Rubinisphaera margarita: one gene and its partner. The protein of the gene in region 1 binds, or shares a complex with, the protein of each later gene. Links are inferred from orthologs where the notes say so. Each region holds a gene or a part of one and is shown in the gene's direction. Other genes may lie near its edges. The genes, in order: secY and secA.

Region 1 (3,195 bases):
TGGTGTCGGTTCGGGACACGGTAAGACTGCCGGTCGCGGACACAAAGGCTACTACAGCCGTGGTGGTTCCGCCTCCCGTCGTGGCTTCGAAGGGGGCCAGACGCCGATCTTCATGCGAGTCGCCAAGCGTGGTTTCAATAACACCGCTTTCGCTGACGTTGTAGCCATCGTCAACCTGAAAGATCTGGAGAGCAACTTCCAGGATGGGGACGACGTGACGCTGGAGTCGCTGAAGAAGAAGGGGCTGATTCACGGTCGCTTCGATGCCGTCAAGGTGCTCGGCAATGGCGAACTGACCAAGAAGCTCAACGTTCAGGTTCATCGTTATTCGGCATCAGCCGAAGCAGCGATCACCTCCGCTGGCGGTAAGGTCGAACCGATCGTCTAAGTGGCGTCGGGGTCGGCAGGTTCTGCTCCCGCGCGGGACCGACGGAAACTATGAAGACAAGGCCTTTCCGGTGCGGGAAGGCTTTTTTTATGAGCTGAGAGATCGGGTCGGTTGCGGACTGGCCAGCTGGCGAGGTTCGCAACAGGTCAGTGCTGGTTGGACTGGTACTGCCTGAGGAGCGACGGGAGAAGCGGTACTGACGGAGCCGGTGCCACACTTTTCATCCCGTTATGTGTTGGAGCTTGCGGAAATGCCGCAAATCCACGAAAACTCTTCTACCCCCGGGTTTGAATAATCGTTAGAACTCCAGCGATCTTTGCCGGTCGGGCTGGTTCAATTTGGTCGATGTCCTGCAGGAACAGGTTTCGCGGCTTCGGCTTTCATATCCACACACTCAGGAAATTCGTCGATGTTTGGAAAGTTGATTACACTGTTTCGCATCCCTGAACTGCGAAACAAGATTCTGCTGACGATCGGCCTGCTCGCTGTCTACCGCCTCGGATTCTGGATTCCGCTGCCGTTCATCGATCAGGAACTGTTCGCACAACAGATGGAGAAGCTGCAGCAGGGAAGTTCGGGGTTCGGCCAGGTCATTCAGATGGTCTCGCTGTTCTCAGCTTCGAACCTGGGCAACTCGACGATCTTCGGTCTGGGGATCATGCCTTATATTTCCGCCTCGATTATCTTCCAGCTGATGGGGTCGGTGTATCCACCGCTCGAACAGCTGCAGAAAGAAGGGGAATCGGGCCGCAAGAAGATCAACGAATATACGCGATACGCAACGGTGGTGATCTGTCTGTTGCAAAGCTTCTTCTGGATCCGAGCCATCTCCGGTGGCTTTGGGGCGGAAGGGGCCGGGATGATCATGAGAGAGTACGACTGGTGGCTTTGCCATATGATCGGGGCTTTGATCATGACGGCCGGTACCATCTTCCTGATGTGGCTCGGTGAGCAGATCGACGAGTACGGAATTGGTAACGGGATCAGTCTGCTGATTATGGCCGGGATTCTGGCACAGATGCCAACGTCGATGTACGAATACCTTCAGCCCGCTTTCGAGAACGGCATTCGAGCCGGGACCGATACCGGGATTGATAAGCTGATTCTGCTGCTGGGACTGTTCATCGCCGTGGTGATCGGTGTCATCGCCATGACGCAGGGGCAGCGTCGAATTCCGATTCAGAGTGCGAAGCACGTCCGCGGTCGCCGCGTGATGGGTGGTCAGCGTCAGTATCTACCGCTGCGAGTGAACCAGGCCGGCGTGATGCCGATCATCTTCGCTTCGAGCCTGCTGATGTTCCCGTACTTCCTGTTCAGTCAGGCCTCGGGAATCTGGCCGGGCTCGCTGACGCTGAAGACGCTGGCCAGTGCCTTTGGCTCCGGTCGCGGCTTCCTCTACAATATGTGTTATGTCGCTCTGATTTACTTCTTCTGCTACTTCTGGACCGCTATTACCTTCAATCCGAAGGACATGGCCAACAACCTGAAGGACTACGGCAGCTTTATCCCGGGTTACCGTCCGGGAACACGGACCGCGACTTACCTGGAGCAGGTGATGGTTCGGATCACGTTCGTCGGAGCCGGCTTCCTGGCTCTGGTGGCGATCATTCCGACCATCGTGGCCCGCTGGATGAACATTCCGTTCATGCTGGCCAGCTTCTACGGGGGAACGGGACTGCTGATCGTGGTTTCGGTCGCGCTCGACCTGGTGCAGAAGATCGACAGCCATCTGGTGATGCGAAACTATTCAGGAATGCTGGAAGCCGATGAGAAGGCTTAAGTATGAGATGAGCTGCCGGTTGCTGGCGGCTCGAGAAGGACGGTCGGCGTGATCATTCTCAAGAGTCGACGCGAAATCGACCGGATGCGACAGGCGGGGTTACTCGTTTCTGAAGCACATCAGTTGATCGCTTCTATGGTCCGTCCGGGCATTCGCACTCGCGATATCGATCGGGCGGTTGAGAAGCTGTTCGATAAGCATGGGGCGATTCCCTTGTTCAAAGGGGTTCCCGGGCCGGTTCCGTTTCCGTCGGTCTGCTGCATTTCTGTCAATGAGGAAATCGTGCACGGCATCCCGGGGACCAGGAAACTGGAAGCCGGAGATATCGTGAGCGTGGACACCGGCTGCAAACTGAACGGCTGGTGTGGAGATTCGGCCTGGACCTATCCGGTCGGAGAGGTCGACGATGAGAAGCGTTTGCTGCTCAAAGTCGGAGAAGAGACACTGAACCTGGCTATCGAACAGATGGCGAAGTGTCGGTGGTGGAGTGAAGTCGCCACGCAGATGGAGGAGCACGTAGCGAGCTACGGGTTTTCTTCGGTGGTCGACTTTGTGGGGCACGGCATCGGACGCGAGATGCATGAAGATCCGCAGGTGCCTCACTACATGGATGATGAGACAGTCGAGAAGGATTTCGAGCTGAAGCCTGGTCTGGTGATCGCCGTCGAACCGATGGTGAATGCGGGGACAGAAGAGCTGTTTCTCTCGAAAGATCACTGGACTGTCTTTACGCGGGATCATCGACCGAGTGTGCACTTCGAGCACACCGTCGCGATGACGGCTGACGGGCCTGAAATCCTCACGCCGCGACTCGCCTGAAGGAAGATCACTCAATCGAGAGTCGGCTGGGATCGGCGAAAGCGTTTTCCAGCCTCGAACGCATAGTAAGCTGGGATAGGCTACGGCTGTTCCAGCCTGCTGTTCGAGAAACACTCGAAGACGGCCGACTTTTTTCGTAGAAAAGCGGTCAGTTCGGATTTTTCAGAAGGCGGTTGGCACGTATGGGTTGTCAGGCGGAATTGCAGAT
Region 2 (4,382 bases), on another replicon or contig:
CGGGGCGCGGACAAAGGCAGGGTTCGCATAACTGTCTTCACAATAACCTCTTACGACGTCGTTAGCTTGCGGGGCACGCCTTTCGGACGTTCCGGGGCGGGCCGGCCCTTCCCATCTGCCAAGGGCACGAAAAGTCGGTGTTCTTTTCCACGCAACCCGCCATTGACCCCATTTTACAATCGCAATAACATTTTGCATTGTGATTACTTAGGGCACAGAACGAGGCGCATGCTGTTTTTCGCAGGCGGTCCGGCGCGATGTTTGCCTGAGGACGTAATGCCTCGAAAATCAGGGTGAGCCGCTGTCAGTTTGGCATCCGCTCTTATTCTGCCTCATATCTCTTTGCACGCATAGACCAGATGGACGCCGCACGAACAGGATTCGTTCGTCGAGCTGGAGTCCTCTGAGGATCGGAACGTCATGGAATTTCTGGAACGTCTGGGAGACTGGTTTACCGGATTGACCGCCTGGGTCGACTCGTTCGTCAAGCGGTTTTTCGGCTCCGACAACGAGCGCATGATTCGCAAGATCGGTTTCGTGCGCGACAAGGATGGCACCGACAGCATTGTTCCCGGCAGCCTGCTCGATCGCATCAAGCAGCTCGAACCGGAGTACGAGCGGCTCACGGAAACCGAACTCAAAGAGCTGACGCCGAGATTCCGCAAACGCCTCGCCGATGGCGAAACCCTGGACGATATTCTCCCCGACGCCTTCGCCGCGACCCGCGAAGCGGGCAAACGATTCCTCAAGATGCGTCATTACGACGTGCAGATGGTCGGGGGCTACGTCCTTCACAAGGGCAACATCGCCGAAATGGTGACCGGGGAAGGTAAGACGCTCGTTTCGACGCTGCCGGCCTATCTCAACGCTCTCGCTGGCAAAGTGCATGTCGTGACAGTGAACGACTATCTCGCCAAACGCGATATGGAATGGATGGGAGCCCTGCACATCGGACTCGGACTGTCCGTCGGGGCGATTCAATCGCAGATGTCGTATCTGGAACGCCAGGCCGCCTATGCCTGCGATATCACGTACGGAACGAACAACGAACTCGGCTTCGACTACCTGCGGGACAACATGAAGCCGCGTCGCGACATGCAGGTGCAGGGGCCGCTCGACTTCGCGATTGTCGACGAAATCGACAACATTCTGATCGATGAAGCGCGTACGCCGCTCATCATCTCCGGACCTGCTCACGACGATATCACCAAGTATCCGAAGGCGCATCGCATCGCGATGCAGCTGGTGAAAGACGAGCACTTCGAAGTCAAAGAGAAGGAACACACCTGTCACCTGACTGACGAAGGGATTCGTCGCGCCGAGGAACTGGCCGGCGTCGACAGCTTCTACACGGCTGGCAACATGGAGTGGCCGCACCTGATCGATAACTCGCTGCGCGCCATCCATCTGTTCAAGAAGGACGTGACCTACGTCGTCGAAAATGGCGAGGTCGTGATTGTTGATGAGCATACCGGCCGCAAAATGTACGGGCGGCAGTGGAGCGATGGTCTGCATCAGGCGGTCGAAGCCAAAGAAGGCGTCAAAATCAAGGAAACGACGCAGACTCTGGCCACAATTACGCTGCAGAACTTCTTCAAACTCTACAACAAGCTCGGCGGGATGACCGGTACCGCCATGACCGAAGCGAGCGAGTTCTACAAGATCTACAAGCTCGACGTCATCGCCATTCCGACCAACCGTCCGTCGCAGCGAAAGAACTTCCCGGACGTCATCTTCCAGACCGCCAACGAGAAGTGGAACGCGGTCGTCGAAGAGATCCGCGACGTTTCCAAGACCGGTCGCCCGGTGCTCGTCGGAACCGCGTCGATCGAGAACTCCGAACTGCTCAGCAAAAAACTGAACCGTTTTGGCGTCAAACACGAAGTGCTGAACGCCAAGTATCACGAGCGTGAAGCCGAGATTATTTCGCAGGCCGGTCGCAAAGGCGCGGTCACCATCTCGACGAACATGGCCGGTCGTGGTACCGACATTATCCTTGGCGGTAACCCCGAGCACCTGGCATGGGAAGAACTCAAAGAAAGATATGGCTCTCGCCTCGATGTTCCCAAATCGGAATGGGATGACACTTCCGCCCGGATCGCTGAGAAAGGCGGGATGAAGGAAGAAGGCAAAGAGATCAAGGACATCGGCGGTCTGTATGTGATCGGTACCGAGCGTCACGATGCCCGCCGCATCGACCTGCAGCTGCGAGGTCGAGCCGGCCGTCAGGGGGACCCCGGTTCGAGCCGGTTCTTCATCTCGCTCGAAGACGATCTGATGCGAATCTTCGCCGGCGACTTCGTCCGCAACCTGCTCGGCTCGCTGGGCATGAAAGACGGCGAAGCGATCGAAAGCCCGATGGTCACGCGGCAGATCGAGAAAGCTCAGAAGCGTCGCGAAGAGTTCCACTTCGAACAGCGAAAGAACCTGCTCGAATACGACGAAGTGATGGACGAGCAGCGGAAGCGCGTTTACACCTACCGGCAGCGGATTCTCGACGGAGCCAACTGTCGCCAGCTGATCATCGGCATGATCGAACGTCAGGTCGAACGAGCCGTTGAGCACTTCATGTCGCCGAACTACCGCTGGGAAACGATCGCCGCCTGGGCGAACCAGCGATTCATGATCGACGTGGACCCTTCGGACGTCCGGGGGATGGAAGCCGATCAGCTCAAGAAGTATCTGCACGAGATGGCCGTCCGTCAGGCCGAAGACGAAATCGCCGAACAGGTCGAGGAGTTTCTGCCGGAAGAAGACGAGACTCAACGAGAGTGGAACTGGCTGGGTCTGTCCCGGTGGGCGAACAACCGCTTCAATCTGAATACTAACGATAAGGAACTCCGCGCGGCTGATCGGGATGGCGCTCGGATTCTCATCACCGACAAAGCGACCACGATGCTTGAGAAGCTCGACTTCTCGGACGTCGATCATCTGCTCGCCGAAGATCTGGGAGCCCGGACGACCAGCGGGTGGGTGCATCAGCAGTACGGCATTCTCATCGATCCGATCGAGTTCAAAGATCTTGATCCGCCGGACGTTGAATCGATGATCCGTGAGCGTGTCTTCAGCGAGTACCGGAACCGCGAGATCGGATTCCCGGTTTCAGTTGGCATGGCTCGCTTCATGAGTCGTTCCCGCAGTGGCGATCAGTACGATCGGCAGGGACTGGCACGCTGGGCCGAATCGCGTTTCCGCACACAACTCGATCCGGATGCCATCGAAAATACCTCCCGGAACGATCTCGAAGAGATGCTGCGGGAACGCAGCCGGTCGTTCTTCAAGGGTGAAGATGTCTTTGACGAAGTCGAGAACAAGGTCGCCAGTGTCTACAACGGTCACGATGACAGCGATCAGGAACGGCCGAGTCCGAGTTCCCTGCAGGAGATCATTTCCTGGGCGAATCAGGAGTTCCAGGCCAGCCTGAAGCAGGATGAGTTCTCCAACGCGGATCGCGAGGTCGCCACGAATCTGTTGCTCCGCGAGTACGACAGCCACTATCGACCGGAGTTCTCGCAGGCCGAGCGGATGATCCTCCTTGAAGTGCTTGACCACGCCTGGAAAGAGCACCTGTACTTTATGGACCATCTCCGGTCCGGCATCGGCCTGGTCAGCTACGCTCAGAAAGACCCCAAGGTCGAGTACAAGCGCGAGGGGATGAAAGCCTTCGACCAGATGTGGCAACGTGTGGGCGAACAGGTCACTGCGGCCATCTTCCGCGTCGAAACCGAGAGCCCGGACTTCGTCGGCTCGCTGTGGAACATTTCCTCCGCCACGCACGCCGTGCCGGATGCCACTCCTGTTGAGCAGACTGCCAGCAATGGCTCGGCTCCTCCGGAGATGTCTCCCGGTGCCGAACCGGGCTCCACGCCACAGACTGTCGATCCAATTCGCAACTTCGGCGACAAAGTCGGCCGCAACGACCCCTGCCCCTGCGGCAGCGGGAAGAAGTACAAGAAATGCTGCGGAACGAATGAGTAGATAGGTGCCGGGTTTTAGGCGCTGGGCGGCAGGGCCTTGGGAGATTCCGGGGCCACTGGGGTGGAGGGTCGTGGGTTGCTCGGCAACAGACACTCTCTCAGCGGGTGGGCCAGATCGCTCGGCTAGCAGGGCGGTGCAGCCGTGGGAAGATGCAGACGGACCGTCGTTGAACGGTCCGGAAGATTTTCAACTCGACGTGCTTGCGAGCGTACGCAACTCAAGAGTCAAATCCCCTCTCCTCACAGCGGCCCCGCCCCGAAAGGATCTTTCGTACCTGTTTCGCTACGGCCTGGCGGGAACCCCGATCCCGGTCCCCTGCTCCACTCGATAAACTCAGCACGCACTGTCAAAGGAGCTTCCCTGCCGGAGCCGAGGTGATTTGACGACAAAGATTCACGCGGTGA

What was found.
Region 2: the proteins of secY (region 1) and secA are in contact, whole or in part, in a crystal structure (PDB 3DIN), measured with the Thermotoga maritima proteins. The link is inferred for Rubinisphaera margarita from one-to-one orthologs. Residues at the interface, in WP_004081795.1 of Thermotoga maritima: Glu108, Gly109, Glu110, Glu111, Ala236, Glu237, Arg238, Arg239, Ile240, Thr241, Ile242, Gln243, Tyr244, Ala245, Arg246, Arg247, Val248, Thr249, Gly250, Arg251, Arg252, Val253, Tyr254, Gly256, Ala257, Ser258, Thr259, Tyr260, Leu261, Pro262; in WP_004082002.1 of Thermotoga maritima: Glu261, Ala262, Arg263, Lys300, Ala301, Arg302, Thr303, Ile304, Ile305, Leu323, Tyr324, Asp325, Pro326, Val329, Ser330, Tyr333, Ile336, Lys340, Phe345, Val349, Glu363, Phe364, Tyr374, Ser375, Gly376, Gly377, Glu393, Ile395, Thr482, Ser483.

The regions. Positions count from the first base shown.
Region 1 is NZ_JAKFGB010000009.1:189,390-192,584, forward strand. Bases 104-2,982 are described here. They hold secY (preprotein translocase subunit SecY), read left to right. Parts: upstream 104-797; coding sequence 798-2,168; downstream 2,169-2,982. Other genes in these bases: rplO (50S ribosomal protein L15), read left to right, coding at 104-388; map (type I methionyl aminopeptidase), read left to right, coding at 2,217-2,982. Also shown: more of rplO, read left to right, coding at 1-103; more of map, read left to right, coding at 2,983-2,987. UniProt on the Escherichia coli protein: The central subunit of the protein translocation channel SecYEG. Consists of two halves formed by TMs 1-5 and 6-10.
Region 2 is NZ_JAKFGB010000015.1:34,446-38,827, reverse strand. Bases 113-4,178 are described here. They hold secA (preprotein translocase subunit SecA), read left to right. Parts: upstream 113-420; coding sequence 421-3,978; downstream 3,979-4,178. Also shown: L1A08_RS16495 (DUF1570 domain-containing protein), read right to left, coding at 1-29; L1A08_RS16485 (hypothetical protein), read left to right, coding at 4,358-4,382. UniProt on the Escherichia coli protein: Required for protein export, interacts with the SecYEG preprotein conducting channel.